3 regions of the Clostridium hominis genome follow, and region 2 is predicted to be linked to each of the others. Evidence: riboswitches for the same ligand, from Rfam matches in the RefSeq annotation. Region 2 holds a riboswitch; each other region holds the start of a gene.
What was found. A riboswitch is a leader RNA that binds a small molecule or an ion and turns the genes downstream of it on or off. The one in region 2 is predicted to bind S-adenosylmethionine.
Positions count from the first base shown of each region.

Region 1: linked by a shared signal. The riboswitch ahead of H8S20_RS14505 (methionine ABC transporter ATP-binding protein) and the one ahead of H8S20_RS17870 (pyridoxal phosphate-dependent aminotransferase) in region 2 are both predicted to bind S-adenosylmethionine.
Region 3: linked by a shared signal. The riboswitch ahead of metK (methionine adenosyltransferase) and the one ahead of H8S20_RS17870 (pyridoxal phosphate-dependent aminotransferase) in region 2 are both predicted to bind S-adenosylmethionine.

Region 1 covers NZ_JACOOO010000033.1:71,029-81,912, reverse strand. The annotation lists gene H8S20_RS14550 (stage V sporulation protein D) at 1-609, shown strand, start outside; gene ftsW (putative lipid II flippase FtsW) at 621-1,817, shown strand; gene H8S20_RS14540 (RNA polymerase sigma factor) at 1,981-2,469, shown strand; gene H8S20_RS14535 (DUF4179 domain-containing protein) at 2,472-3,812, shown strand; gene H8S20_RS14530 (DUF5685 family protein) at 3,948-4,850, shown strand; gene H8S20_RS14525 (J domain-containing protein) at 4,852-5,472, shown strand; gene H8S20_RS14520 (DUF2232 domain-containing protein) at 5,564-6,106, shown strand; gene H8S20_RS14515 (DegV family protein) at 6,193-7,041, shown strand; gene H8S20_RS14510 (DUF503 domain-containing protein) at 7,258-7,545, shown strand; SAM riboswitch class I at 7,637-7,869, shown strand; gene H8S20_RS14505 (methionine ABC transporter ATP-binding protein) at 8,084-9,046, shown strand; gene H8S20_RS14500 (methionine ABC transporter permease) at 9,060-9,695, shown strand; gene H8S20_RS14495 (MetQ/NlpA family ABC transporter substrate-binding protein) at 9,734-10,552, shown strand; gene H8S20_RS14490 (N-acetylmuramoyl-L-alanine amidase family protein) at 10,746-10,884, shown strand, end outside.
Region 2 covers NZ_JACOOO010000042.1:102,988-113,871, reverse strand. The annotation lists gene mnmH (tRNA 2-selenouridine(34) synthase MnmH) at 1-819, opposite strand, end outside; gene selD (selenide, water dikinase SelD) at 1,034-2,071, shown strand; gene H8S20_RS17890 (FAD-binding oxidoreductase) at 2,150-3,526, opposite strand; gene H8S20_RS17885 (methionine ABC transporter permease) at 3,550-4,212, opposite strand; gene H8S20_RS17880 (methionine ABC transporter ATP-binding protein) at 4,214-5,242, opposite strand; gene H8S20_RS17875 (MetQ/NlpA family ABC transporter substrate-binding protein) at 5,275-6,117, opposite strand; gene H8S20_RS17870 (pyridoxal phosphate-dependent aminotransferase) at 6,214-7,371, opposite strand; SAM riboswitch class I at 7,458-7,690, opposite strand; gene yedF (sulfurtransferase-like selenium metabolism protein YedF) at 7,858-8,454, opposite strand; gene H8S20_RS17860 (biosynthetic peptidoglycan transglycosylase) at 8,620-9,288, opposite strand; gene H8S20_RS17855 (pyruvate kinase) at 9,463-10,488, opposite strand; gene H8S20_RS17850 (alpha-hydroxy-acid oxidizing protein) at 10,744-10,884, opposite strand, start outside.
Region 3 covers NZ_JACOOO010000035.1:28,648-39,531, reverse strand. The annotation lists gene spoIID (stage II sporulation protein D) at 1-429, shown strand, start outside; gene H8S20_RS14925 (M23 family metallopeptidase) at 571-1,353, shown strand; gene spoIIID (sporulation transcriptional regulator SpoIIID) at 1,444-1,695, shown strand; gene H8S20_RS14915 (rod shape-determining protein) at 1,787-2,821, shown strand; gene yyaC (spore protease YyaC) at 2,864-3,394, opposite strand; gene H8S20_RS14905 (hypothetical protein) at 3,504-3,941, shown strand; tRNA gene H8S20_RS14900 (tRNA-Tyr) at 4,128-4,212, shown strand; tRNA gene H8S20_RS14895 (tRNA-Thr) at 4,233-4,307, shown strand; tRNA gene H8S20_RS14890 (tRNA-Tyr) at 4,314-4,398, shown strand; tRNA gene H8S20_RS14885 (tRNA-Val) at 4,429-4,504, shown strand; tRNA gene H8S20_RS14880 (tRNA-Thr) at 4,510-4,584, shown strand; tRNA gene H8S20_RS14875 (tRNA-Tyr) at 4,592-4,676, shown strand; SAM riboswitch class I at 4,839-5,013, shown strand; gene metK (methionine adenosyltransferase) at 5,109-6,284, shown strand; gene nagA (N-acetylglucosamine-6-phosphate deacetylase) at 6,327-7,466, opposite strand; gene recD2 (SF1B family DNA helicase RecD2) at 7,575-9,806, shown strand; gene H8S20_RS14855 (hypothetical protein) at 9,827-10,819, shown strand; gene H8S20_RS14850 (ComF family protein) at 10,792-10,884, shown strand, end outside.

The DNA of each region.
Region 1 (10,884 bases), on a different contig from region 2:
GAAAAGTATGACCCAGAAATAGGTGGATATTCAACCACTAAATATATTGCTTCAATGGTAGCTTTAGCGCCAGTTGAAAATCCTGAAATTACTGTATTTATATCTGTGGATGAACCTAGCACAGGAAAATACTATGGTGGTCAGGTTGCAGCTCCATTAGTAAAAGAACTATTCAAAATGATTTTTGATTATATAGAATCTCCTCTTGCTAATAATGAATATAGCTTAGCTAGAGATATAATAGTTCCAGATGTAAGAGGAATGAATAAAGTAGAAGCTGAAAAAGTTTTAGAAGAAAATGGATTAAAGGTTAAGATAAATGGTAAGGGAGATAGTATAGTATCTATGGATCCTTATCCAGGAACAACAATTAAAGAAGGGGCAGAAGTTGAAGTTTCAACAAGGGGTAGTAGTATAGAGAAAAAAGTTGTAGTTCCAGATTTAAAGGGAAAAACAGTAGAAAATGCTAAGGCTTTATTAGAAAATTTAGGTTTAACATGTACTTTTGAAGGGGAAGGCTATGTGTATTATCAAAGTACACCTAAAGGTACTGTAGTAGATAAGGGTTCTTCAGTAAAGTTAACTCTTAAAAAAGAATCTGAGTATTAAGGGGTGTAGTGGTGAGTAATGTAGAGTTAAAAAAAAGAATTAAATATAATAAGAATAAAAAAAAGAAAAAAAAGAAGACTAAAATAAGTATTGATAGAGATAATGGAGTATATGTAGCTGTAATATTACTTGTTTTAATAGGGTTATTACTAGTATTTACTTCAAGCTCTTATTATGCATTATATGAGCAAGGTGATTTATACTTCTTTATAAAGAAACAAGCTATGTGGGCTATTATAGGTCTTGGATTTATGAGTCTTTTTGCTAGGGTAGACTATCATTTTCTAAGAAAGTTTACGTGGCCTTTAGCTGGAGGTACATTAGGATTACTTGTATTAGTTTTAGCTATAGGTAAAGAAATAAATGGTGCTAAAAGATGGATTGAGGTTGGAGGATTATCAATACAACCTTCTGAAATAGCCAAATATGCAGTGGTATTTATATTGGCTCATGTTATAGTAAAAATGGGTAAAGAAATTAAAACTATAAAAAATGGAATTTTTTTACCACTATCAATTGGAGCAATATTTGCCGTATTAGTATTAGCTGAGAAAAATTTAAGTATTACTGTAGTTATAGCAATGGTTACATATTTTATGATAATGGTAGCTGGAGCAAATATTAGAGTTTTATTAGGTTTAATACCTGTTGGTTTTTTAGGAGGGCTTGTATTAATTATAATTGAGCCGTATAGATTAGAAAGATTAACGACTTATTTAAATCCGTGGGCAGATCAATCAGATTCTGGTTATCAATTAGTTCATTCACTTATGGCTATAGGATCAGGTGGAGTAACTGGACAGGGATTAGGTAATTCAATGCAAAAGGCATTATATATGCCTGAGCCTCATAATGACTTTATATTTGCAATACTTGCAGAAGAATTTGGACTATTAGGATGTATATTTGTAATAGGTTTATTTGTATTTTTAATTATTTCAGCTATAAAGGTAGCGATGCAAGCCAAAGATATTTATGGTAGATTACTTGCGGTAGGTATAACTTTAGTTATAGCAATTCAAGCTATTATAAATATTTCTGTTGTAACTGGTTCGATACCAGTTACAGGAGTTCCGCTTCCCTTTATAAGTACAGGAGGTACTTCCTTATTAATCAACTTAGTAGCTATGGGAGTTCTTTTGAATATAGCTAAGCAAGGTAAGAAAAATAGAATAGACGGTGAAGATAACTTGAGAGTTATAAGATAGAGTGAAAAATGATTGATTAAAGAGTGAAATCTTTAATCAATCATTTTTTATATAAAAATAAAAAATTTCCTAGGAAATTAAACAAAAGTATATTTAAAATCGTCTAGATAGTGAATTAGTAAATAAGCTTATAAGGTTAATTCAAAATAGGAGGATAAAATAGATGCTTAAACTTAGGGGGAAGACTCTAGAGATAAAATTTGAAGAGTGTGTAACGTGCAATAAGGAGAAGTTTTATAGGTTAGCCTATACATATGTTAAGAACTCTCATGATGCAATGGATATACTTCAAGAAAGTATATTAAAAGGATACTCTAATTTATCGAAAGTTAAAGATATTAGAGCTCTAGATAAATGGATGAGCAGAATTATCGTAAATACTGCTTTGGATTTTCTAAGAAAGAGTTCAAAAGAAACTGTTATAGATAAAGAAAGCATAATAGTTGATAAAGTAGCCACAACTGCAGATGAAAATTTAAGTTATGCTATTGATGCATTAGATCCAGGACTTAAGACGATTATAATTTTGAAGTATTTTCATGGATATACAATAAATGAAGTGGCTGATATATTAGAAATTTCAGTTTCTACAGTGAAAAATAGAATGCATAAGGCGTTAAGTTTACTTAGAGTAGATATAAAGGAGGTTTAGTTATGGGTAAAAAATATTTTGAAGATGAAAAATTAGAATATGAAAATATAGATATACCAGAAGAGTTAGATTTTATGATTAATAAGACACTAAAAGAAGGACGAGCAAAAAGAAAAAGAAGAATGATATATAAATGCACCAGTGGGATAGTGGCATCCTTTTTAACATTTGTATTATTAGTTAACATCTTTCCAAAAGTAGCTTATGCAGCTAGCCTTATACCTGGGCTTGATAAACTTGTAGAACTAATAACTTTTGATAAAGGTTTTACTAATGCAGTAGATAAAGGATTAACTAAAGAAATGAGTTATATAGAAGAGAAAGATGGAGTTAAGTTAATAGTTAATGGATTAGCTGGAGATTATAAAAGGTTATGGATAAGCTATGATTTAATAGGCTCAGACAACTATATAGTTGAGGCAAAATTTATTAATAAAAATACAGGAGAAGAAATACCTAGTATGATTAGTTTTAGTGGTTATAATGGGGAAGAAACTGAAAGTGCGTATTTAGAAATAGGATTTACTGAATATATTGAAGAGTTTGATTTAGAATTAAAGGTAGGAAAGAAAGAATTCAAAAATTCTGAAGCGAAAGTAGGGGAAGTTTTATCTGAAAATGAATATGAAAGTAGCTTTTTTGAAAGAGAAAATATTGATTATATAACAACTTTTAATGTTCCAATAAAATTAGAAAAAGAGATATTTGGAAATGTACTAAAAGAGATTGAAATATCTGATAATATAATAGAAACAGAAGCTGGAGATATTGTAATAGATAAGATAGAAACATCTAAAACTAGAATTGTTATGAAGTTTAATTTAGAAAGTGAAATATATGATTTTATGAGTTTTAAAAATCCAACATTAGTAGATAATAAAGGGAATAAATATGTAAGTTCCTCTTCTTTTATATCAGGTGATGATCTTGGAAATAAGTATTTAGAGTTTGAAGGGGAATTAGATGATGGGATTAAAACATTAAAATTCACTTGTGATGGTGTATATTATGCAAATAAAAATGATAGAAATATTAAGGTTAATTTAGAAAGAGAATATATTGAAAAGAATAATTACAATATTGAATTTATTTCGTATAGAAATAATATTCTAATCTTAAAAGCTAAGGATATCGAAGGATTAACTTTCGAAGGCGTATTTGATGAAGCTGGAGAATTAATAATTTCATCAGATGGAACCTCTCTTACTAGTGACAATGGTGAAAATTATGAGCTTAAATCATATATTAAGATTGAAAATGATAATTTAGATGAAATAGAGCTGAAGATATTTTGGATACTCAAAGATTTAACAAATCCAGTAGATAGCTATCTAATTAAATAATTTTAGAAATAGGTTATGCAATAAACTTATGCATAACCTATTTTTGTGAATTTTACCTGATAAAAGTATAAATTTTATTTGATGGATTAACATAATAAGTTATAATACTAATATAAATATTTAGGGAGTGATTTTTTGTTTGGATATGTAACTCCACTTAAACCAGAGATGAAAATAAGGGAGTATGAAACTTTTAGAGCATATTACTGCGGTGTATGCATGCACATTAAGGATAACTTTGGGAATGTACCAAGAATGACTTTGAATTATGATATGACTTTTTTAGCAATACTTCTAGATGCCCTTCATAGTGAAGGCCCGAAATTTGAGATGAAAAGATGTATAGCACATCCACATAATAAAAAGCCTATGGCTATAAAGGGAGAAGCACTTTCTTATGCTGCAGCTATGAATGTTAGTTTAATTTATTATAAGCTAATAGATGATATAAATGATGATAAAAGTTTAAAGAGTAAAATGGGAGCAATGGTACTATCTCCATATAAAAAGAAATTTAATAGAAATGTTACAAAGGTAAATGATATAATAGAAGAAAATTTAAATAAATTATCTTTATTAGAAAAAGAGAAAAATTTCAACTCTATAGATGAAATATGTGATCCTTTTAGCTTAATAGTGGCGAATATATTAGAGCTTTATCCAGAAGAAATAGATAATGATTCTGAGGTGTTAAGAAGTAATCTATATAACTTAGGATATGCTATAGGAAAATGGATTTATGTAATAGATGCTTTAGATGATTTAGAAGAAGATATTAATAATAATAAGTTTAATCCTATAAATTACTTATATAATAAAGAAAATAAAAGTTATAAGGAATTTATTGAAGAAATAAAACCAAGAATAGAATTCACAATATTAAATTGTGGTTATAACTGTAAAGAAGCTTTAGATATGTTGCCATTAAAAAGAAATAAAGAAATATTAGAAAATATAATTAGTCTTGGTATGATGGATAAGTATACTAGGATAGTTCAAAATTGTAATTGTAAAAGTAGTAAGAAAAGAGGTATTTAAAATGAATCCATATGAGGTACTAGGGGTAAAGCAAGGTGCATCCCAAGAAGAAATTAAAGCTGCTTACAGAAAGTTAGTTAAGCAATATCATCCTGATCAATATGGAGATAATCCACTTAAGGATTTAGCACAAGAAAAATTAACAGAAGTAAATAAAGCTTATGATATGTTAAAAAATGGTGGAGGAAACTCTGGAGGTACTTATAGTTCCAACTATAGTAGTAATTCAAACTCAAGTTATAATAGCGGATATAGCAATAATGTAGCTGGCTACGCTGAAATAAGAAGACTTATTCAAATGAGAAATAATATAGAAGCAGAAAGAAGATTAAATGCTATGTCAAATAGAGATGCTGAATGGCATTTCTTATATGGAGCAGTTCAATTAAATAAAGGATGGTTTGATTCAGCCCTTAGCAATATTGAGAGAGCATGTCAAATGGATCCTAATAATTTTGAATATAGACAAAGTTTAAATCAGTTGAAGATGAGAGCAGGAGGATATGCTAATCCATATAGAACTGCTCAAGGTGGAGTTGATGCATGTACTTGTTGCAATAATCTTATATGTGCAGATTGTTGTTGTGAGATGATGGGCGGAGACTTAATAGGTTGTTGTTAATTAGCAAAGTAAGTTTCTTACTTAGAATTTAAATAAGTGAATTAAAGTAGGTAAGGAAAAAATATTTTTAGTTAATGAAAGGAGGTATTAAATGAAATCTAAAGAAATAACATTAGGTGGGATAATGGTTGCATTAACAAGTATTATTCTATATTCAACTTCATTAATACCTATAAATACACTAACTATATTAACTATAGCATCAGCAATAATACCAATATGTATTATAAGAAGTGATATTAAAACTGCTATTTTTGTATATATAGCATCAGCTTTAATAGCCTTATTTATTGTACCAATCAATATAAGTATACTTTATGCTGTTTTTTTTGGAATATATGGTATTATTAAGTTTTTCTCAGAAAGAAGTAGGAGTAAGTTAGAAGTATTATATAAAATAGGCTTTTTTAATATAGCATTTATAATAGGATTTATTCTTTTTCAAAATGTATTGGGGATAAATGTGATAAAAGGTGTTGAAGAAATTCTTTCGAGATTTATAAGCAGTGATACAAAGATGATTACTTTTGTTTTATTTTTAATAATAGCAAACTTAGTGTTCTTAGTATTTGATTATGCATTAACACTTATAATAAGTTTTTATATGGATAGAATTCACAAAAAAAGCAGATAAGAATAGGAATTGTAAAAAAATTAATATGGTTAATTCAAATTTTGTATGATATATTTATGATATCGTTTTAACTAGGGGGAAGTAATTTGCAAAAGATAGCAGTAATAACTGATAGTGGATGTGACTTAAGTCAGGAGACTATTAAAGAGAATAACATACAAGTACTACCATTTAGAATAATCTATAGTGATAGAGAATACTTAGATAAAGTGACAATAAGCGAAGAACAAGTATATGAAGATTTATCTAATGGAATTATACCAACCACTTCGCTACCAGATTTACAATACACTGAGAATATTATCCGGAAATTAAAAGACGAAGGATATACTCATGTTGTAGTAGTTAGTGTATCAAGCAACTTATCAGGAACTTTTAATAGTATACAGCTTCTTTGTGAAGAGCATCCAGAGTTAATGTATTATTTTTTTGATACAAAAACTTTAGGTTTCCCAGTTGGCGCTATTGCTTTAGAAGTATCTAAGCTTATAAAAGAAAAGGCGTCTTTTGAAGAAATAATAGACAAGCTGCCTAATATAAAGAAAAGTATAAGTGGATATGTTACCTTTAATACATTAGAATTTTTGAAAAAAGGCGGAAGGATAGGTAGAGTAGCAGGAACTGTTGGAGAGATGCTGCATTTAAAACCGATTATATCATCAGATGATGAAGGACATCTTTATCCTTTTTGCAAAGTAAGAGGTAGAAAAAAATCTATATCAAAGCTAAAGGAGATACTTAATTCTTATTTAGAAGGTGGAAAATGTAGAGTTTGGGTATTAAATGGGGCAGCATTAGAAGAAGCGAGAGCTTTTTTTGAAGAAATTAAAAATAAACATAATATTAGTGAAATTTCCTTTGAAACTATAGGTTCAGCTATGGGAGTACATACTGGTCCAGGAGCAATTGGATTATGCATAAAAAAAGAATATTAATACATATGATATTTTAAAAGTCATATTAATTATACATAGATAAAAAGCGGGAAACTAAAAACTTCTCGCTTTTTTAATTTTATCTGTTAGGGTTGAGGATATACTGTTAGAAAAGAATACACTATAAAATTTAGAATATTAATTAGAGAAAAGGTTATATGCATATTTCAAAAGGGAAAACTGAAGGTAGTAGAAAAATAATTATGAGGTGATAATTTGAAGGTTTTAGTGTTGAAAATTAAGTTGAGAGCATCTTGGGTACATTCATTAAAGGAGAAGAGAATGATACTTTTAAGTATAAGTAAGAGATTAAGAAATAAATACAATGTATCAGTGGGAGAAATTGGAGAACAAGATACCCATAAAATTATAGAAATTGGAATATCACAAGTAGCAAGCTCTAAGGATGTGCTACATGCATCAAAGGAAGATATAATCACGTTTATAGAAGAAAATTGCGAAGCGGAAATAATAGATATCGAAGAAGAAATTATAGAGTTTTAAAAAATATTATTAAAATTTATAGAAAAATATTGACATAAAGGAAAATAAAGTATATATTTATAACATCAACTAAATTAAAACTTAATATTTTTTCTTATCAAGAGTGGTGGAGGGACTGGCCCTGTGAAACCCAGCAACCTGTTACTAGTTAATAGTTAATAGAGAAAAGTTAAGAGTTATTGATGAAACTTGTAAGAGAGTTTTATACAATTTAAGCTAAGAAATTTCTAGGAAATTTCAGCATTAACTCTTAGTTTTTAACTCTTAATTCTTAACTGTATTCGTGGTGCTAATTCCAGCAGCTTTAGAGCTGATAGATGAGAGGGTAAATTAATAGTGATTTGTTTCGCACTTGAGTTTATTCTCAAGTGCTTTTTTTTATTTTTTAGAAGACTATATTTATTTAAATCTGTGATTTAGTAAAAGGAGTTTCATAAGTGAAAATCTAAATTTTTAATTTGGATACTTGAAGTTACACAGAGTATACTCATTCGACCATAAGAGAAGGAGTTTGATTATAAAAAAGGGGTGAAAATTAATGATAAAAATAAGGGATATAGAAAAAAGTTTTGGAGAAGTAAAAGTTCTTAAGGGAATAACTTTAAGTATTAATGAAGGTGAAATTTATGGTCTTATAGGTCATAGTGGAGCTGGAAAATCTACTTTGTTAAGATGCATAAACGGATTAGAAGATTATAATGAAGGTTCAGTAATTGTAATGGGGAGAGAGGTTAAATGTCTTAAAGAGAAGGAAAAACGAGAGTTTAGAAAAGATTTAGGAATGATATTTCAAGGCTTTAACCTTCTTAAGAGAAAAACAGTATTTGAAAATATTTCATTACCTTTAGAAGTTTGGGGATATAAAAAGGATTTTATAAAAAATAGAGTGGACGAGCTACTAGAACTTGTTGGACTTACGGACAAAGCTAAGAATAAGCCGAATGAGTTAAGTGGTGGGCAAAAGCAAAGGGTTGCAATAGCAAGAGCATTAGCTTTAGAACCTAAGATTCTTTTATGTGATGAAGCAACATCAGCATTAGATCCTAAAACTACTAAAGATATCTTATCTCTTTTAAGTGATATTAATAAGAAATTAGGTATTACCATCGTGGTTGTTACACATCAAATGGAGGTTATTAAGCAAATATGTCAAAAGGTAGCTCTGATTGATGGTGGGGTATTAGTGGCTGAAGGTAAATCAGAGGAAATATTCTTAAGACCAGGAGTTTCATTAAAGAAGTTCTTAGGAGATGAGGATGATGATACATTATCTCATGAAGGTGTAAATATAAAATTATTCTTTCCAAGTAAATCTTCAGAAAATGCGCTTATAACAAAGATGGCAAGAGAACTTAATATAGATTTCTCAATAGTTGGAGGGAAACTTGAAAAGTTTAGAGATGAAGTATTGGGAACATTAACTATAAATATTGATAATAAAGATAGAGAAGCTGTTATGAGTTATTTATCAAATAAAGATATTATATTGGAGGTGCTATAGTATGGATGCGAAAATGATAAATATAATAATAAAAGAATTAGGAGCCACAGTATATATGGTGTTTTTCTCAACATTATTTGCAACTATTCTAGGATTTGTTTTTGGAATAATAGCAACTGTTACTTCACCAAGTGGATTAAAGCCTAACAGAATAGTGTATAAAATTCTTGATGCTATAATTAATGTGCTAAGAAGCTTTCCTTTTATTATTTTAATAGTTTTTATAATACCGTTGACAAGAGCTATAGTAGGGAAGTCTATAGGTAATACAGCTGCGATAGTTCCTTTAACGATAGCAGCAGCACCGTTTGTAGCAAGAATAATTGAATCTTCATTAAAGGAAGTAGATCCAGGAGTAATTGAGGCAGCTAAATCTTTTGGAGCATCAGATGGTCAAATTATATTTAAAGTAATGCTTAAGGAGGCTGTTCCAAGTATTATTTCAGGGCTAACGCTAACAATTATTAGCGTTATTGGATATTCAGCAATGGCTGGAAGTGTTGGAGCAGGTGGACTTGGAAAGGTTGCAATAACATACGGATATCAGGGATTCCGAACAGACTATATGGTAACAACAGTAATTATTTTGATAATAATAGTTCAAAGCTTGCAAAGCTTAGGAAATTATTTATATAAAAAATTAAATTAGAAATAAGTAAAACTAAAAAAATAAGGGGGCAATTAAATATGAAAAGAAAATCAATTTTATCATTAGTATTAACAGGGGCATTAGCAGTATCACTTATAGGTTGTGGGGGAAGCAATTCATCATCAAGTGATGATAAAACTATAAGGATTGGAGTATCTCCAGTTCCGCATAAAGAGATTGTTGAACAAGCTGTAGAAGAGCTAGAAGGAAAAGGGTATACAGTTGAAATAGTTGAATTTGATGACTATGTATTACCTAATACATCTGTTGAAGAAGGAGATCTTGATGCAAATTATTTTCAACATATTGCATATTTAAATACATTTAATGAAGAAAAAGGAACACATCTTACTTATACTGCAGAAATTCATTTAGAGCCAATGGGGGTGTTTTCTAATAAATATAAGTCTGTAGAAGAGATTGAAGACGGTGCAACAGTAGCTGTTCCAGATGATTCTAGTAATGAAACAAGAGCTTTGAAAGTTCTAGAAGCTGCAGGCCTTATAGAGTTAGCAGAGGGAGATATATTAAAGATTACTGATATAACATCTAATCCTAAGAATTTACAATTTAGTGAGCTAACAGCAGCAAGTTTACCAAGAGTGTTAGAAGAAGTAGATATAGCTGTAATAAATGGAAACTATGCTTTAGAAGCAGGATTAGATGTAAATGGAAATGCATTTTATGCAGAAGATAAGGATAAGGATGCATTAAAGGAAAGAAGAAATGTATTAGCTGTTAAAGAAGGTACTGAGGATACTCAAAAAATAAAAGATTTGACAGAAGCACTTACTTCTGATAAAGTAAGAGATTTTATAAATGAAAAATATAAAGGTGCAGTTGTTCCAGTATTTTAATCAAGGAATAATTAATAGTTAGAAATAAAAATTACATTTAAAACTTAAGAAGAAGTTTTAAGAATATTATTTGAAGCCGGCAGTTTTGCTGGCTTTATTCATTTATTATTAATTTAACTATTAATTAATCACAAAGGCATCTTAGAGTTAATATATTAAATATATAGCATTGTTTCAAAGGAGATATGACAACATGGCTGTTTGGATTTTAGATGCAAGTCATGGTGGAAATGACACAGGTATTATTGGAAGAACGCTTGGTAGAAAAGAATCAGATATAGTATTAGAAGCAGTATTAGAAGCTAAAAAACACTTAGAGAGAAATGGCGAAA
Region 2 (10,884 bases):
CTTATCGTTACAACTAGCTATGAATTCCTTTTGTCCATTAATAACATAATCCTCAAGGATATTATCAACTCTCTCTTCCATTAAAGATTCTAAGAAGATTAGATCTGCGCCATGGAATAAGCTATAAAGACTAGTAGGTATAAAGCTTCTACCTATATTCTTACTTTCATCTTCTAATATCATATACTTAAATCTTTTATTATTATGTTTTATAATTTCATAAGCTAAATTATTTTCAAAATTTATTTGAGTTGGTTGAGCTGTAACATGATGACCAAATGTTGAACCTCTATGATTAGCTATCCCTTCAAGATCTATAGAGTTATTAAGTTTATTTAGTAATATAGTTTTCCCAGAACCTGTATATCCTGTAAGCATTAATGGCTTTGATTTTATATTCTCAGGTTCTAAAGAAGTTATTAAATAATTACGAAATGCTTTATATCCTCCTTCTAGCTTTATTATGTCTTTTTTAGCTACTTCATTTATCCAGCTTTGAGCTATAGTTGAACGGGAACCCCCTCTAAAGCAATAGATCATTGTATTAGGGTTTTGCTCTATAAAATTAATCCATTTTTCAATTCTGTCTTCTTTTATCTTACCAGATACAATCTCATATCCTAACTTAGTTGCCTCTGCATTTCCTTTTTCTTTATAACATATTCCAATAATATGGCGCTCATCATTAGTTAAAATTGGCATATTAATAGATGTCTTAAATGCACCCTTTTCAAATTCAATAGGAGCTCTCACATCTATCAAAGGAATATTATTTAAAACTATATTTTCAAAATCATTAGTTGTTATCACTATCTTCATCCTCTATTCTAATTATTAATTTATATAAAATAATACATTATTTATTTTACACTTATTTAAATAAATATGTAAACCATGAAATAAACTTACAATACATATAAGTAAATTAAACTAGATATATTATAGTTATGGTAATATAATGTATTTATATATGAGCTACTAAATAGTGTGTAAATAATTTAAAAATTGATTTTAATAATTAGGAGGACTAAAAATGTCTAATAATATAAAGTTAACTACTTTAACAAAAACTTCTGGTTGTGCTGCAAAAATTGGACCAGCTGTACTAGATTCTGTACTAAAGAATCTTCCTAAATTTGAGGATTCAAATCTTCTAGTAGGCTTTGATAAGAAAGATGATGCTTGTGTATATAAAGTTTCAGAAGATAAAGTTGTAATTCAAACAGTAGATTTCTTTCCACCAATGGTTGATGATCCATATACTTTTGGGCAAGTAGCAGCTACAAATGCATTAAGTGATGTTTATGCTATGGGTGGGGACCCTGCCTTAGCAATGAACCTACTTTGTTTTCCTTCATGCTTAGAACCATCAATTATGCATGATATATTACAAGGTGGATATAGTAAAATTAAAGAAGCTGGTGCAGTTGTTGCTGGAGGCCATACAATAGCTGATCCAACACCTAAATATGGTCTATGCGTTAGTGGATTTGCACATCCAAAAGAAATACTTACTAATAGTAACGCTAAAACAGGTGATGTCCTTGTTTTAACTAAGCCTATTGGTGTTGGAATCTTAAATACTGCGAATAAAGCAGAACTATTAACAGCTGAAAAAGTAAAAGAAGTTACCAATATTATGATTGCTTTAAATAAATATGCTAAGGAAGCTTTTAAAGGATTAACTGTTAATGCTTGTACAGATATAACAGGCTTTAGTTTAATAGGTCATGGATACGAAATGGCTAGTGGTAGCAATAAAACAATAGAGTTTTTCAGCAATAATATTCCTCTTATAGCAGATGCTTTAGAATATGCTAAAATGGGTATTCTACCTGAAGGAATGTATAACAACTTAGAATACTTAAAAGATATATTTAGAGTTACTAACGGAGTAAGTCAAGAGATGCAAGATGTTCTTTTAGACCCTCAAACTTCAGGTGGACTTCTACTATCAATGCCTGAAAAGGACGCAAAAGAATATTTATCTCGTATGGAACTCTATACTCCACATGCAAAGATAGTAGGACATGTAACAGATAAACAAGATTTATCAATAATAATAAAATAAAAAGCGAAGCACTTTGGTGAAAAGCTTTCTTACTTCATTTAAATGTAGTAGACTTTTCACCTAGCTGCTTCGCTTTAACTATTGAATATATACCTTATTATTATTTAGTATAAATTTATCATCAAAAACTTTTTTAATTTCTCTCATATACTCTATATTTTTATTACTTGTATTTCTTAAAAAATACTCCTTCTTAGATATTCCTATTCCATGTTCGCCAGAAGTTACTCCATTTAATTCATAACACTTACAATATAGTTCTTTTAATAATTTATGAGACTTCTCTCTCCATAAGCTTTCTTCTATTCCATTTCTCACAACACATAAATGTATATTACCATCTCCTGCGTGTCCAAAACTTACAACTTGAATTTTATATTTTTCTTCTAAGATTTTAGTAAAATCTATAAACTCAACTATTTTATCTATAGGAACTACAATATCTACTGGTTCCTCCTCTGATATGACTTCTACAGCTTTAACTAATGCCCCTCTTATTTGCCATGTATTATTTATCTCTTCCTTATCTTTTAAAAGAATAAAGTCTACAGCCCCACTTTTTGCTGACACTTCCTTAGCCTTATTAGAATTCAATTCAATTTCGCTATCTGTTTCACCATCAAAGGTTAATAAAAGATATGAATTTCCGCTACTGCATGGAAACTTTAAATTTAAGTATCTTTCAGTATTCTCAATTACCTTTTTCTCCATAAATTCAATTGCTGTTGCATTAATATTTTCATTTATTATTCTATTTACAGATTCGATACCTAACTCCAAAGCATCAAAGGCAATAATTGCACTTATAGACTTTTTAGGCTTTGGAATTACTTTTAAAAATGCCTTAGTTATTACTCCAAGAGTACCTTCAGAACCTATAAACAAGTCCTTTAGATCTAATCCTGAACTATTTTTTATAGTATCTCCTCCTAAGTTTAAAATTGTGCCATTTGCTAGAACAACTTCTAACTTTCTTACATAATCTCTGGTTACGCCATATTTTACTGCCCTCATTCCACCGGCATTTGTACTTATATTTCCTCCAATAGTTGCAGTTTTTTCTCCTGGATCTGGAGGATAAAATAGACCTTCATTTTCTACATATTGTTGCAATTGGTTCAATACTACTCCACTTTCTACCTCTACTGTAAAAGTACTTTTATCTAAATTTATTATCTTGTTCATTTTAGATAAATCAAGTATTATTCCTCTTTCTGTAGGAACTGTTCCCCCAACTAAACCTGTTCCTGATCCTCTAGGTGTTACTTTAATATTACTTTTATAAGCATATTTTAATACACAGCTAACTTCTTCAGTATTTACTGGAAAAACCAAAACGTCTGCTTCTCCATAAATTCTTTTAAGCCCATCAGTGAAGTAGTCTCTATTTATATTTTCAGTACTTATAATTCTATCTGTATCCTTTAAAATATTTACTAAATCATTATATATCATATATTAGCCCCCTTATATAATGCCTATCTTTTTAAAAATTTCTTTGATAAATTATCACCTAATAATTGAAAAGCTTGTACAATCACAACTAAAATTATTACTGTAATTATCATTACCCCAGTTTCATATCTATAATATCCATATCTAATAGCTAAATCACCGATTCCCCCTCCACCAACGATTCCAGCCATTGCAGAATATCCAACTAAGCTTACTAAAGTTATAGTTACACCTCTAATTAAACTAGGCAGCGCTTCTATTACTAATACATCAGAGAATATAAGCCAAAATCCTGCTCCTGACGCTATTGCTGCTTCTATCACTCCATTATCGATTTCACTAAAGGCTCCTTCAGCGACCCTGCTAAAAAAAGCTATAGATGCTACTGTTAAAGGAACTGTAGCTGCTTCAGGCCCAATATTAGTACCTACAATCATTTCTGTTAATGGTGTTAGTACTACTAGTAAAATTACAAAAGGAATTGATCTTATTACATTTATAATAAATCCTGATATTGAGTTTATAGATTTATTTTCAAAAAACATCTTATTAGAGGTTAAGTATAAGATAAGCCCTAAAACTCCACCAACTATTATTGATATTATCATAGCTATAAAAATCATCTTAGAAGAATCCATTACTGCATTTCCTAATTCATTTCTAAGAATCTCTAAAGTATCTGTCATATTAAATCACCGCCTCTAATGAATTTACCTCTTCTTCATTTACATCAGCATTTTTTTCAATATATGCTCTTGTATTTTCAATTTCTTGATCATCCCCAATAATATCTATAAGCAAACTACCTAATGGCTTTCCATCAATATAGTCTATCTTTCCATGAATAATATTTATCTGAGTGTTAAACTTTTTAGCTGCCTCAGATATAATAGGCTTTAAACTTGTCTGCCCAATATAATTAACTTTATATAATCTACCTTTTACTAAATCTCGTCTTACTACTTCAGGCAATCTAAGATTAGAATTTTTACTGACTAAAGATTTCGTAACTTCATGTTGTGGCTTAGAGAATATAGAGTATACATCGTTAACTTCTACGACTTCTCCACTACTCATTACTGCAACTCTATTAAATAACTTCTTTGCTACTTCAATTTCATGAGTAATAAATACTATAGTTATTCCTAATTTCTCTTTAATATCTTTTAATAAAGTTAGTATTTCTTCTGTATTTTCTAAATCTAAAGCTGATGTAGCTTCATCACAAAGCAATATTTCTGGATCATTTGCAATAGCTCTTGCAATACCTACTCTTTGCTTTTGACCACCACTTAAATTAGCAGGATAAACATCTTTCTTATCACTTAAGTTCACTAAATCTAACAAATACTCTATTCTTTCTTTCATTTTATTTTTAGGATAATTATTAGCTTTAAGTACAAATTCAATATTTTCATAAATTGTTTTTCCACTTATTAAATTAAAGTGTTGAAATATCATCCCTACTTTTAATCTAAGGCTTCTTAGCTCCTTGCTATTTAACTTTGTAATATCTTTATCTTGTATTATTACTCTTCCTTCAGATGGCTTTTGTAGTAAATTAATTACTCTAACTAATGTACTTTTACCTGCACCACTCAAACCAACAATTCCAAATACTTCACCTCTATTTATTGTAAGAGTTACATTCTTTACTGCATCTAATTTATTTTTACCATCATTAAAAGTTACAGATATATTTTCTAATTTAATCACTTTTTCACCACCATTCCTTTAATTTATAACTATTAATTAGCATTAACATACCACTCTGGTTTGTTAAAATCCTTATATTTTCCACTTTCAATAGCATTTCTAAATTCTTCTGATTCCACAGCTTCTTTTAAATCCTTCCCTAAGTCTTTATCTAAATCTTCAGTTCTTACTGCAACTACATTTTTATATTCTTCTGATAATTCTTCAATAGCTAAAGCTTCTGCAAAATCCAATCCAGACGCTATAGCATAATTTCCAGGTACTAAAGCAATATCTGCACTGCTTATACTTCTTGCTAATTGTGCTGCTTCAACTTCTAAAAACTCTAAATTCTTGCTGTTTTCAGTAATATCATTTTTTGTAGCTTTAGTATCATCAACATTAGAATCTATTTTTATTAATCCTTGAGTTTCCAATAAGGTTAATGCTCTTGCTAAATTTGATGGATCATTTGGTATAGCAACCTTACCACCTTCGCCTAATTCACTTAAAGAGTTAAGATTATTTGAGAATATACCCATTCCTGCTGTTGGAACTGAAATAACAGCTGATATATCTAGATTGTTATCTGCACTAAATTTTTCTAAGTAAACAGTATGTTGCATTAAGTTTGTATCAATCTCTCTATTATTTAAAGCTTTATCTGGTTGAATATAATCACTAAACTCCTTTACTTCAACCTCATACCCATTTGCCTCTAAATAAGGAGCTATACATTCTTTAACCATATCTCCGTAAGGTCCAGGACATACCCCAACAGTAATATTTTTAGTATCTGTTTCTAGAGATTCTCCTCCTTTACTAGCACATCCTACTACTCCTAGTGATAAAGTTGCTGCAAGTGTTATTGCTACTAATCTTTTATTTCTTTTCATTTTTATACCCCCAAGTTTTTATATTAATATTTTTTTATATTTACTATTTCGATTTTGGTTCTAAATCTTATCTATTTATTTTTATAAAGTTAGAATTTATTTTGATACTTTTAATCTTTCAAGTCTCTTTAATGCTTCTTTTAATGTTTCATCTTTCTTTGCAAAATGTAACCTTATATAGTTATTTACATCTTCTTTAAAGAAACTTGAGCCTGGAACTGCTGCTACTCCAATATCCCTTGTAAGATACTCACAAAAGCTTATATCATCTTTCGCACCAAACTCGCTTATATCTACTAACACATAATAAGCACCTTCTGGCTTGAAATATTTAAGCCCTATTTTGTCTAATCCATTTAAAAATAAATCTCTTTTCTTATCATACTTATTTATTAAATCTTCATAGTAATCATCACCAAACTCTAATCCAGGTATTACTGCCTTTTGTAATGGAGCCGCAGCCCCAACTGTTAAAAAGTCATGAACCTTTTTACAGTTATCTATTATTTTTTTATTACCTAGTACATATCCTAATCTCCATCCGGTAATAGAATAGGTTTTAGATAATGAGCTACATGATATAGTTCTATCAAACATTCCAGGTAATGAAGCAAAGTATATATGCTCATTAGGAGGAAATACTATATGTTCATAAACCTCATCAGTAATTACAAAGGTATCAAACTCTTCGGCTAAACTTGCAATATATAACAATTCATCTCTCGTAAAAACCTTTCCTACAGGATTTGATGGATTACATAGTATTAAAGCTTTAGGATTTTGCTCAAATGCTCTTCTTAATTCTTCTTTATCAAATCCAAAACTAGGTGGTTTTAATGCTACATATACAGGCTCTGCCCCTGAGAGAATTGTATCTGCAACATAGTTTTCATAAAATGGTGAAAATACAATGACTTTATCTCCAGGATTGCATACCGCCATCATTGAAACCATCATAGCTTCTGTACTTCCACATGTAACAACTATATTTTCTTCTGGATTAATTTCTATCCTCATGAACTTTTTTTGTTTTTCTGCTAGCTTTTCTCTAAATATTTTTGAGCCCCAAGTTATCTCATATTGATGAGGTCCTTTTTCAGCTACCTCTTTTAAACTATTTAAGATATCTTTTGGCGGATCAAAGTCTGGAAATCCTTGTGATAGATTTATTGCTCCATATTGATCTGCTATTCTTGTCATTTTTCTTATCGTTGATTCAGAGAACCAATCTAATCTATTACTTAGTTCTGCCATTTTTTTGCCCCCTCTTTACTTTTAAATAAAAAAATAAAGCACTAGAGAATAAATCTCTAGCGCTAATAAACACTACATAATTCACCCTCTTATCTACTAGCTAAAAAGCTACAGGAATTAGCACCACGTATACAGTTAAAAATTAAGAATTAAGAATTAAGAGTTGCTACTGAAATTTTCTTGAAATTTCTTAACTTGAAATGCATAAAACTATCTTATGAGTTTTATCCATAACTCTTAACTTTTCTCTACTAACTATTAACTAGTAACAGGTTGCCGGGTTTCATAGGGCCAGTCCCTCCACCGCTCTTGATAAGATTAACAATATTTAGTTGTAATTCCTTTATTTATTGAATTAATATTAAATCAAAATTTTTACATTGTCAATATATTTTAATAATTTTTTCCAAATACTTTTCACTTTGCTTTTGGAATTCTAAATAAAGCACTATTATTTTATTTAGTTAATAATATATAGTTAATTCTCTATAATGTGATAACTTTAGAAGTGGATTTCATAACTCCGACAATATCATACATATTGCTTACAGTTCCAACTTTAAGTTCTCCTTCAAGATGATAATAATTTAAACATGCTCCACAAACTAATACATTAACACCTTTTGCAACTAAAGCATTTAAATGCTCAATAGCCTGCTCGTTTAATGTTGGTACCTTTACCCCATCATTCATAAACAAAATAGCTTTAGGTAAGTCCTCATCTTCAGATAATGTATAGAAAAACATTTTCATTAAAGACTTTCCAAGCTCTTCTGCACCAGCTCCTATAATATCTTTGCCAATAAAAATACACCAATCACCTAAAGGCTTTTTCCCTTGTATTTTATTTAAAACTTCTTGACATTCTTCACAACCATTAGAAAAATGTACTGTGTAAATTCCTTCATTTTCTTCAATTTTAGTTTCAAATCCTTGACTGTTGGCAAGTTTTTTTAAGTTCTCTACAGCTATACCATTGTCTACTTGAACTGAAAAAAACTTAGTTCCTAAATCTATTTCTTTCTTTGCCATTATAACAGGCATAGGGCAAGCTTTTCCTTTCGCATCTATAACTTTTTTCATACTTTCCTCCATTACTTTATACTATATTAATTTTATTTACCATATTTTAATTATATCACCTTTTTAATATAATCTAAATTAATAAAGTTATTTTCATAATAAAATAAGCCTTATGATTAATAAGACTTATTCATTATAATTATTATATTAATTTAAAACCTTTTATTAATTTGAAATTGCAAAACTTTCAAGGGCATCAATTACTTCCTCTTGTCTATCTACAGCTTTTTCATAATTATTGCTTAAACCATAAATACTTGGTGCTTGGGGTAAGCCCGCTAGTAATGTTGCTTCATCATATGTAATTTCATTTGGTTCTTTTCCAAAATATCCATTACAAGCTTCTTTTATACCTGTAAATCCATCACCATAATAAATCACATTTACATATAATTCTAAAATCTCATCTTTTGTATATTTTTTCTCTAAATCATAAGATAAAAATATTTCTTCTACTTTTCTTTTTATAGTTTGCTCTGGGGTTAAAAATAAATTTTTAGCTAATTGTTGAGTTATTGTACTACCACCTTCAACAATTTTACCTGCTTTCAAATTAGTTAATAAAGCTCTACCTATAGATATAAAATCTACAGCCCCATGTTTATAATATCTATGATCTTCTATTGCAACTATTGCTTCTAAAAAAGTTTTATCTATCTCAGAAGCTTGTACATAATTATCTCTTGACTTTATTTCATTAATTTCTTCATCTATAGACATATCTTGCGTAACTTTTTCGTATACACCACATCCGATACCAATAAATGCTGTAATAATAATTAAGCTGAATACAAGTGTAAATTTTATAAATTTCAATGATGTTCTTTTTACCATTTATATCATCCTTTTTTATATTTTCTTATGAGTATACTATACTATAAAATACTTAAGATTCTATATCGATATCTATTACATTTATATTACAATTTTGTCATATTGGAAATTATGAATTATAAATATAAAAGCCAGATATTATCTGACTTTTATCTGGCTAGAAAATGTATTATTTTAATTGCAGTATTTATTATAGAAACTATTTAAGCATTTTATTACTGTTATAGGTTCTCTAGAAACTGCAACTTCCGTTGATAACATAAGACCATCCACACTATTTTTAATATATTTATATATATCATTTGCTTCTGAAATAGTAGGAGTATCTTGACGCCTCATAGACTCTAAAATATATGTAGCTACAATTAGCTTTTTCTTGCTCTTTTTCATTCTATTTATAATTTTCCCTTCTTCATAAGGAATCTCTTCTATAGGAATCTCTGCCTTCAAATCCCCTCTTCCAAGCATTATTCCGTCACTTACTTTTAAGATATCTTCAAAATTTTCTATACCTTCTTTACATTCTATTTTAGCCCATATTTTAGGGGTTCTACTATTATAGACTCTAACTAAAATTTTAATGTATTTCTTTAATTCTATTATGTCATCAGCTTTAGTAACATATGATAAACATATATAATCTATATTATTCTTGACTCCAATTTCAATATCAAATTTATCTTTCTCTGTTAAATGCAAATTATCCCTAATTAATTCTGGTGCATTAACACCTTTTTCTGCTCTTAAAATGCCACCTTTAATTGTCACAGCTTTGATATACAGTGAGTTTTTCTCTATTATTTTAAATTTCATAGTAGCATCCTTCATAAATAATTCTTTAACATTTTTAAAATCATCTAACGAACCATAATACATTATGGGAATTATTCTTATATTTTTGTATCTATTCTTTTCATAGAATTTCTTAAAATCTTTTTCAAGACAAAATATTACTTCTTCTTTTATATTTACTTTATATTCACCAGTAAAAAGCTTAGAAATCCTAAGTTTATTACCTTGCAAGTCTTGTAAAATTTTCATATTAGGATACTCAATATGTATTTCCTTAATTAAGGTTTCAAACTTTTCATAATCAATATGTGAAAAATTAAAACGTGGTATTGTCATACCAGCTTGTGCAAATCTTTTAATATCTTCTATATCTCTTACAGTAGGGCCAATTGAGCAAATTAGTTCCATAATACCTCCTATATAAATTTATAGTACCTTTTTATCTTCTTATGAGCCCTATTTTTAATCATTTGTTTTACTATGTAACCATATGCAGTTATCATAATATTTTCCCCTATAAAATACTATGCTACTTTTGTAACTTTTATTATCACAATTTTATATTTTCAAATAAATAATGCTTACTATCTAATTTAGAATTATAAAGCAAGGTGGACTTATTCTTTGTCCACCTTGCTTTATAATAGTAATATTTAATTTTTATTATAATCTAATCATATCTCTAGAAATATCCCCAAGAGAATAGGCTCCACACATTGACATTGTATCCTCAAGTTCAGCTGCTAATTTGTTTATATATGTTTTAACACCTTCTTCTTCTCCACCATAAAGAGCAGTTACAAA
Region 3 (10,884 bases), on a different contig from region 2:
TTAAGGTCAGTAGAGAGCTCTGGAGAAGAAATATCACCTAAATTTGAGAGTGAAGTACCTATGACAATCAGTGAGTTTATTAATAAATTTGAAGAGAAGTATCCAAACTCGTCATTAAATGAGGATAATATTGAAAGTAGCATAAACATTACATCTAAAAGTGAAGCAGGTGGGGTAAAAGAGATTCAAGTCGCGGGTGAAACAATTAGGGGGCAGGATTTTAGATTTTTATATGGATTAAATTCAAGTAATTTTACTTATGAAATAAATGATGGAAATATAATATTTAAATGTAAAGGGTATGGGCATGGAGTTGGAATGAGTCAATGGGGTGCTAATGTAATGGGTAAAGAAGGAAAGAGCTATGAAGAAATTCTTAAACATTACTATACTGGAGTTGAAATTACAAATTTAAAATTTGGAGAATAAATAAATAGAGTATTTTTAAAGACTTTTGTTGAAAAACAAGAGTCTTTTTGTTTTTTTTTGATGAAATTTGTAGTACGGAAATTGAGTATAAATTGAATTAAATTTGTAGGGGGGGCAAGACTACAAAAAGGAGGTGTTGATATGAATTTAAACAACAAAGATAAGGTTAAAGACTTTTTTAGAAGGGAGGGCTTTTACTTTATTCTACTAATTTGCTTATGTATAGTTGCAGTTGTAGCAGCCTTTACTATTAAGAAAAATAATGAGTTGAAGCAAAGTAATGATCATAATAATGAATTTACTCTAAATGTTGAGGATTCAACAAATGATTCTGCAGAAACTTCAAGAAATGAAATGCCAAATGCAGATAGAGTTGAAAATGGTGACAATGTGGCAGAGGGATCAAATGAATTAGATGAAGTTGCTAACAACGAAGAAGTAGATGACTATACAGAAGTAGCTGATAACACAGAAGATGTTCCTGTTTCTAATACAGTAACAGAAGTAGTTTTCCAATTACCTTTAGAAGGTATGATTTCTAGAGAGTATAAGGAAATGGTTAGGTTACAAAATAGTGAAAGTGGAACAGTAGATAGAACTAGAAGAGGTATTGATTTAAGTGCTTCTGTAGGAACAGCTGTTAATGCTGCAGCAGAAGGTAAGGTAATTGAGGTATCAAAGAGCACAGAAGATGGAAACTTTATAGTTATAGAACACACAAATGGATTAAAGACTAAGTATGCAAATTTAGATGGAGAAGTTTCAGTTGCTGTTGGAGATACAGTTTCAGCAGGCGATCAAATTGGAATCGTTGGAAATAGTTCAATGATATTTACTTCAGAAGTATGTGGAGATGTATTAAATCTACAAGTTGAAGATTCTGAAGGAAACCAAGTAAATCCATCAGATTACTTTAGTTTCTAAGAAAAATAAATCAGCCATTTGAATTTCAAATGGCTGATTACTAATAAGAATTATATTTTAATTAAATCTATTTTTTGAGGAGGTTACATTTTGAAAGACTACATTGAAGAAAGAGTACTAGAAGTTGCTCAATATATTATTGATTCAAAAGCTACTATAAGAAAAACTGCTAAGGTATTTGGAGTAAGTAAAAGTACTATTCATAAGGATATGACAGAAAGATTGCCTAAAATTAATCCCAGTATTGCAGAGCAGACACAAAATATACTTGAATTAAATAAGGCAGAAAGACATATTAGAGGTGGAAAAGCTACTAAATTAAAATACAAAGCTATTGAATGATAATACCTTTACATATATAATATTTTTAAAGAATAATTTGTCTAAAAAAGAATTATCTTGAATTATTATATATCTAGTAGGAGTGAAGAAAATGTGGTTTTGGAGAAGTGGGAACGACCTTGGAATAGACTTAGGGACTGCTACAGTGCTTGTTTATGTAAAAGGTAAAGGTATATTATTAAAAGAACCGTCAGTAGTAGCCATAAATAAAAATAATAATAAGGTACTAGCAGTAGGTGAAGAAGCAAGAAAGATGATCGGAAGAACTCCAGGAAATATAGTTGCAGTACGTCCGCTAAGAGATGGAGTTATTTCTGATTACGATGTTACTGAAAGAATGTTAAAGGAATTTATTAAAAAGGCTTGTGGTAAGGGAAGAATAGTAGCTCCAAGAGTAATGGTTTGTGTTCCATCTCAAGCTACTGAAGTAGAAAAAAGAGCCGTAATGGATGCTGCTAGAAATTCAGGGGCTAAAAAAGTTCATATAATCGAAGAACCACTAGCAGCTGCAATAGGTGCTGGATTAGATATAACCAAGCCTAATGGAACAATGATAGTAGATATTGGTGGAGGAACTACTGATATAGCTGTTATATCATTAGGAGGAGTAGTTGTTAGGAAATCAATCAAAATCGCTGGAGATAAATTTGATGAAGCAATAATAAAGTATGTTAGAAATAAACATAAAATAATGATTGGTGAGAAAACTGCAGAAGATGTTAAGATAAAAGTAGGATCTGCGTTTAAAGATTCAAGAAATTTATTTACTACTATGAAAGGTAGAAATTTAATAACAGGTTTACCAGATGAAGTTGAAATAAGTACTGAAGAAGTAAGAGAAGCTTTGTCAGAGCCTGTATCTGTAATAGTTGATGGAGTTAAGAGTATACTAGAGAAGACACCACCTGAATTAGCTGCGGATATAATAGAAAAAGGAATATTGATGACTGGTGGAGGAGCTTTATTAGATGGACTTAATAAGCTTATAGAAGAAAACACTGGAGTTACAGTTGAAATAGCTCATAATTCTGTTGAAGCTGTTGCAGAAGGGACAGGTCAAGTTTTAAACTTTATAGATAAAATAGATTCAGATATTTTTGGAAAAGAGATAAGTCTAATAGATTAATTATAAATATATAAATGGCACTATAAGTTATTTCTTATAGTGCTATTTATTATATGAAGAATTAAGGTAATATGCATGGTTTAGTCCATGACAAATAACTCGTGCCATTTCGAATACTAAACTAAGTCTAATACCTCTAGAGGTAAAGAATTCAGCATTGTCACTAGAGTCAACTATTCCTATTATTGAGGATACACCTACTTCAGGCAATGACTTTCCTACACCTTTACCGGGATGAATAGGATAATCTCTTACATGTATTTCGCCAATAGAATTAGTATCTCCTAAACAAGCGTCAATTCCGATAATCGTAGCTTGTGGATGAAGTTTTTTTATTTCATCAATTTTTTTATCTATGTTTAAGGCATGGATAGGTGATTCTAGTGTTCCATATACAGGAACAGGGAAGGATGACTCTTCTAAAAAAGTACCTACTAAAGGACCTAAACAATCACCAATACATTTATCTGTGCCAATGCAAACTATAATAGTTTCAGATGTTACATATTTTCTTATAAATTCTGCAATTTCATAATAAGATAAGTTAGATTTATAGTTAACTTTTCTTTTCAAATATACCCACCACCCCTCAATAATAATATATATGAGAGAAAAACTAAGAATATAATAAGTATAAAAAAAGAAAAAATGGAAAATATTTTTAATAAGGTGGTGATATTAAATGAAATGGAAGATAATAATGAGAACTATGTCACTTTTAGTTATAGTAGTAACTATATTTATAGTAGTTTTATATGAACCAAATATTAAAAATAAAGATATAAGTAGTTTGGAAGATGAGACAACTGAGATTACAGAAGGGGATGTGGAAGAAACTTCTTTATCAACAGATAAGCAAATATTACAGGGAAATAGTTCTGATGTTTTAACTTTAAATTTAGATAATATAATTAACAGTTTAACTTTAGATGAGAGAAATGTAGTTGAAGGAATATTAGATAAACTTTCAGTTGTTGATTGTGCTAAAGTTAATTCTATTTTGAATAATGGTAGCATAGATTCAAAGAAGGAAGCTATGGAATATATTAAAAAACGCTTGGTAGAAGAGGATTATGATAGGCTTGTAGGTATATTAAATCAATATATTGACTTAGTGTAGTTATAATGGCTATTAAAGTTATATAAGTGCTTAATATTAAGTAAAATGAAGGAAAATAGAGCAAATTAAAAATAAAATCGGAAAATGAGCTATTATGAGGCTTGAAATATTGTTGCTATGAATATATACTAGTCATTGTCAGTTCGGCAGTGATGCACGAAATGATGAAAGTTATTAATACGATATGGGGGAGTTCCCGAGTGGCCAAAGGGGGCAGACTGTAAATCTGTTACGTTTCGTTTCGATGGTTCGAATCCGTCCTCCCCCACCATTAATAACTTAATTAAATATGCTGGTGTGGCTCAATGGCAGAGCAGCTGACTTGTAATCAGCAGGTTGTTGGTTCGACTCCGATCACCAGCTCCATTAAATGGGGGAGTTCCCGAGTGGCCAAAGGGGGCAGACTGTAAATCTGTTACGTTTCGTTTCGATGGTTCGAATCCGTCCTCCCCCACCATTTAATTTTTTGAAAAATAAATAATAACGTGGAAGCATAGCTCAGCTGGGAGAGCATCTGCCTTACAAGCAGAGGGTCACAGGTTCGATCCCTGTTGTTTCCACCAAATACGCTGGTGTGGCTCAATGGCAGAGCAGCTGACTTGTAATCAGCAGGTTGTTGGTTCGACTCCGATCACCAGCTCCATTAAAATGGGGGAGTTCCCGAGTGGCCAAAGGGGGCAGACTGTAAATCTGTTACGTTTCGTTTCGATGGTTCGAATCCGTCCTCCCCCACCATTAAAAGCATAGTTTATCTATGCTTTTTTATTTTGACTTAAAATAAGTAATATGTATTATAAAAAGTTGAGAATATATTAGAATTTAAATTTATTGACATTAGTTTTAATAATTGTTAATATATATTACAGTAAATAAAAAGTAAATAAAATTTGATATTAGTTCTTATCAAGAGAGGTAGAGGGAGAGGGCCCTGTGAAACCCGGCAACCTGTTACCAATTAGCAGTTGATAGTTAATAAATAATAATTAAATTAACTTAATTATTAATTTTTAACTTTTAATTATTAATTGTATACGTGGTGCCAATTCCTGCAATTAATTTTGCAAGATAAGAAAGACATGGTTGAATATTACGTCTCTTCTTTATCTTAAGAAGAGACTTTTTTATCTTTAGAATTAATATCATCTTAATTAAGAGAGGAGATATATAATGAGAAGATTATTTACATCAGAATCAGTAACAGAAGGTCATCCAGATAAAATCTGTGACCAAATATCAGATGGAATATTAGATAGTATACTAGCTAAGGATCCTATGGCTAGAGTAGCTTGTGAAACAGCTGTAACTACAGGAATGGTTATGGTAATGGGAGAAATATCAACATCATGTTATGTGGATATCCCTAAGGTGGTTAGAGAAACTATAAGAGAAATAGGTTATGATAGAGCTAAATTTGGGTTCGACTGTGATACATGTGCTGTATTAACATCTATCGATGAGCAATCATCAGATATAGCTATGGGAGTTGATGAAGCATTAGAATCAAAAGCTGGTGATAAAGATGCAGTTGAAGCAGTTGGTGCAGGAGACCAAGGAATGATGTTTGGTTTTGCAACAAATGAAACACAAGAGTTTATGCCATTACCAATAGCAATGGCTCATAGATTATCTAGAAGACTTAGTGAAGTAAGAAAAAATGGCACATTACCATATTTGAGACCAGATGGAAAAACTCAAGTAACAGTAGAATATGATGATAACAAAGTTATAAGAATAGATACAATAGTAATATCAACTCAACATGGACCAGAAGTTAGCCAAGAACAAATAAGGGAAGACTTAATGGAACACGTAATTAAAGCAGTAGTTCCTGCAGAGCTTTTAGACGAAAATACTAAGTATTATATAAATCCAACAGGAAGATTTGTTGTTGGTGGCCCACAAGGGGATAGTGGATTAACTGGTAGAAAAATAATAGTTGATACTTACGGTGGATACGGTAGACATGGAGGAGGAGCTTTCTCAGGAAAAGATCCAACAAAGGTTGATAGATCAGCAGCATATGCAGCTAGATGGGTAGCTAAAAACTTAGTAGCAGCTGGAGTTGCAGATAAATTAGAAATTCAATTAGCTTATGCTATTGGAGTTGCTAAACCAGTATCAATTGAAGTTGAAACTTTTGGAACAGGAAAACTTTCAGAAGAAGAAATAGTGAAAATAGTAGAAAAATCATTTGATTTAAGGCCAGGTGCAATAATAAGAGATTTAGAGTTAAGAAATCCTATTTACAAGCAAACAGCAGCTTATGGGCACTTCGGTAGAAATGACTTAGATCTTCCATGGGAAAGATTAAATAAAGTTGAAGATATAAAGAAATACTTATAATAAAAAAAGGAACTCACAGGAATTGCTGTGAGTTCCTTTTTATTAAAGTGTGTTATATACCACGTTTCCGTTAACAATAGTCATTTTTACGTTTATATCTTCATCAAAAATAACTAGGTCAGCATCAAAGCCTTCTTTTATTAAGCCTTTTCTATCTTCTACTTTGCAATGTTTAGCTCCGTTATATGAAGCCATTTTAACTATTTCGTTAAGTGGGTAATTAGAGTTGTTATAAACATTTCTAATAGCTTTATCCAAAGTAAGAACTGATCCAGCAAGTGAACCACTTAATAATCTAGCAGCACCATTTTTAACTTCTACATCTTGACCACCTAAAGAATACATGCCATCTTGCATTCCGCATGCCATCATTGCATCAGTAACTAAAAGTACCTTATCAGTTCCTTTTTGCTTATAAGCAGTTCTTAATGATGGATAAGAAATATGAATACCATCAGATATAGTTTCAGTAGTTATTTCTGAATCAAATATTGCCCCTACAACACCAGGTTCTCTATGAGTAAATGGAGTCATAGCATTGAAAAGGTGAGTTGAGTGGCAGAATCCACACTTTATACCGTCCATAGCTTCTTCATAATTAGCTTTAGTATGTCCCATTGAGCAAACTATACCTTTATCAGAAAGATAGGTAGCTAGTTCTTTAGCTCCTTCTACTTCTGGTGCCATTGTTATAGAAACTACTGCATCTTCGTCTTCACCAACCATTTCGTTAAAGTTTTCAATTGTTGGATCTATTAAGTAGTTTGGGTTTTGAGCACCTATTGCTTTAGGGCTTATAAATGGACCTTCTAGGTGGGCTCCTAAAACGTTAGCTCCATCTGTACCTTTTATTTTAGCTTCTTTAATTGCAGACATAGCCTTTCTTATGTCTTTTTTATCTACAGTCATAGTAGTTGGAGTAAATGAAGTAGTACCATGTTTAGCAATAGTTTTAGCTATTGTATTTATAACATCGTATGTTCCATCCATAGTATCAACACCACCAGCTCCATGTATATGAACATCTATGAATCCAGGGCTTAAATATAATCCTTTACCATCTATAACGTTATCATTAGCTATAGAACTAGGATTTATTTCTTTAATTTTACCATCTTCTATCAAAACAGAACCTTCTTCTATTTTGTCTAGGTAAATTAATTTACAATTTTTAATTAACATAAAAATACCTCCTACATAACTCAAATTTAAAGCAATATGAGTTAAATTTATATAATATGATATAATTATATAATATAGAAGATAAGATTTAAAGGTGTGAACAATAAAATGGAAGTGCTAGAAGGATTAGTTGAGGCTATTATATTTAAAAGTGAAGATACGGGATATATAGTAAGTAAGGTAACAGCCAATAAAGAATTAATTACTGTTGTTGGAATAATGCCTCTTATTAAAGAGGGACAGCAGATAAATTTTAAGGGGTCATGGATTAATCATAAGCAGTTTGGTCGACAATTTAATGTAGAGGAGTATCATGAGTTATTACCGTCATCGGCAAAAGAGATTGAAAGGTATTTATCAACTGGTATAATTCATGGTATTGGACCGGTAACTGCAAAGAAAATAGTAAATAAGTTTGGGGATAAGACTTTAGAGATTCTGGATAACAATATTGAGAGATTAAAAGAAGTTGATGGTATAGGTGAAAAGAAATTTAGTATAATATATGATTCTTACTTAGAGAGTAAAGATTTAAAAGATATAATAATGTTTTTCCAAAAACATGGGATGACTATAAATCAATGTCTAAAAATTTATAAAAAGTTTGGACCAGATTCAATAGATATAGTTTCAAAGAATCCATACATATTAAATGATGAAATATCAGGAATAGGTTTTTTAACAGCAGACAGAATTGCTAGAAGTTTAGGGATTGAAATAATATCACCTTTTAGAATACAAAGCGGAATTAGATATGTTCTTAATAATTTCTCAGCATTAGGAAATACATATATGCCACAGGATATGCTTATAGATGAATGTAAGAAGGTTCTTATGGTTGAGGAAGAACTTGTAGTAGAAAATATATACAATAGTGTATTAGAAGGAAAGTTAAAGGTAGAAAAGATTAAGGAAATAGATGCAGTGTATACTCTACCTTATTATTACTGTGAGTTAGGAGTAACTAATAAGATAATAACTTTAAGCATAGAGAACTTCCAGACTATTAATACTGATGTTTTGTTTGAAATAGAATCTTTTGAAAAAAGATATAATATAAAATTTGCGCAAGCTCAAAAAGAAGCTATTATAGGTGCATTTAATAATGGTATAGAAATAATAACTGGTGGACCAGGAACAGGGAAAACAACAATTATAAAGTGTATAATTGAGATATATGAAAACAGTGGCATGAAGGTTCTTTTAGCAGCTCCAACTGGAAGAGCAGCAAAGAGAATGAGTGAATCTACTGGTAGAGAAGCAAAAACTATTCATAGACTTTTAGAAATGGGCGTAAGTGATGATGAAAACTCATTTTTTGGTAAGGGAGAAGGAGAACCTTTAGAAGGTGATGTAATTATCATAGATGAGGCATCTATGATAGATATCATGCTTATGAATAGTCTTTTAAAGGCTATTAGATTAGGAACTAGAGTGATAATAGTTGGAGATGTTGACCAGCTACCTTCAGTAGGTCCGGGTAATGTTTTGAGAGATTTGATAAATAGTAATTTTATAAATGTAGTAAGACTAAATGAAATATTTAGACAGGGTAAGGAAAGTATGATCATTGTTAATGCTCATAAAATTAATAGTGGTGAATTACCATACCTAAATAAAAAAGATGGTGATTTTTTCTTTGACTCAAGAGAAAATATAGATGATATTTTAAAAACCATAATTGATTTAATAAATAGGAGATTACCTAATTTTAATTCTAAATGGAATAAGGTAAAGGATATACAAATTTTATCGCCAACAAGAAAAGGTGTATTAGGAGTAGAGAATTTAAATAATGAGCTTCAAAAAATACTTAATCCTCCATCAAATCATAAGAAAGAAAAGAATGTTAGGGAAATGATTTTTAGAGAGGGAGATAAAGTTATGCAAATAAAAAATAACTACTCTCTTAAATGGACTAGAATTAGTGGTATTGGTGATGAAGAAGGTGTTGGAGTATTTAACGGTGACATGGGCTTTATTGAGTCTATAAACGAAGATAAGAGTACTTTAACAGTAATATTTGATGATGAGCGAAGAGTTGTTTATGAATTTGCATTTTTAGATGAATTAGAGCTTGCATATGCAATAACTGTACATAAAAGTCAAGGAAGTGAATTTAAAGTTGTAATAACTCCAGTTTTTATGGGGTCAGCATTTTTGATGAATAGGAATATACTATATACTGGGATAACAAGAGCCAAAGAATTAGTAGTAGTTGTTGGAAGTCAAAAGGCTCTTAAATATATGGTAACTAACACTAATAATGTAGAAAGATATTCTTCATTAAAGGAAAGAATTATAGATATTACAGCAGATGAAAAGATAGTTAGGGATTAGAATTTAGAGAGGTTATAAAGATGAATTATAAAGAGCTTAACAGTGCATTTAAGAAAATAAATAATTGGTATGATAAGAAAACTAAAGTACTTACTGTTAAAACTAGACCTTTTAATACATCTATTGTATTTTCAAATTTAATAAATAGAGTTTTATATAATAATGGTAAGATATTATATGTATGGGGTTGTACCGATAAGGAGCAAATAAAAAAGAGAAAGAGAGAATACTATAATATTTTAATAGATGAACAGAAGAAGAATCATATAGGAGACGATATAAAGTTTATAACTATAGATTTATTAGAAGAAGTATATGATGATTTCGACCTTGTTATATTTGATGATATAAGTATATTTTCATCTATATCGAAAAATAGACTTAGAGAAGCTGTAGAAGATGTTTATTGGAGATCTAGTAAGATAATTATATATTCTTCAGAGTATGTGTTTCCAATAGGGAGTAAAATGGAATTAGTTTATTTAGTTGATAATGTGCCAATCGTAGAGCCAAGGTTTGTTTTAACTAGAATAAGATTAGAAAATGATATACCACTAGCTTTATATGAATATCTTAAATGGTTTAAGAAGAATAAAAAAAGAGCTTTAATTATTGTTCCATCTGAATATATGTTAAATAAGATTTACAATAATTATTATAACACTTTAAAGAATGATGATATAAGGGTGGTTAAATACGCAAAAGAACAGAACTTTGGATTTGTGGAAGATATATTAGAAGGGTATAATGACTCTGTTTTTATAGTTACTAATAGTATAGGTAATTATATTAATTTTATAGATGATTTAAATATAGTTATGTTATTTTCGGATAATGAATCTTTCAGCTATAAAGAGATAATTTATCTATGTGGCGCTCTTAGAGTTAGTAATGAGTTTTTACCTGAGATACTCTTGGTATCGAAAGAGATATCAGATGATATGGATAAATCTAAAAATATAACAAGAGGATTTAATCAAAGCTTATGGGAAAGAAAATTATTAAAGAAATAAGGAACATTGTATCAACTATTCTTGATATTATTTATCCACCATCCAATAGATGCATAATTTGTAAT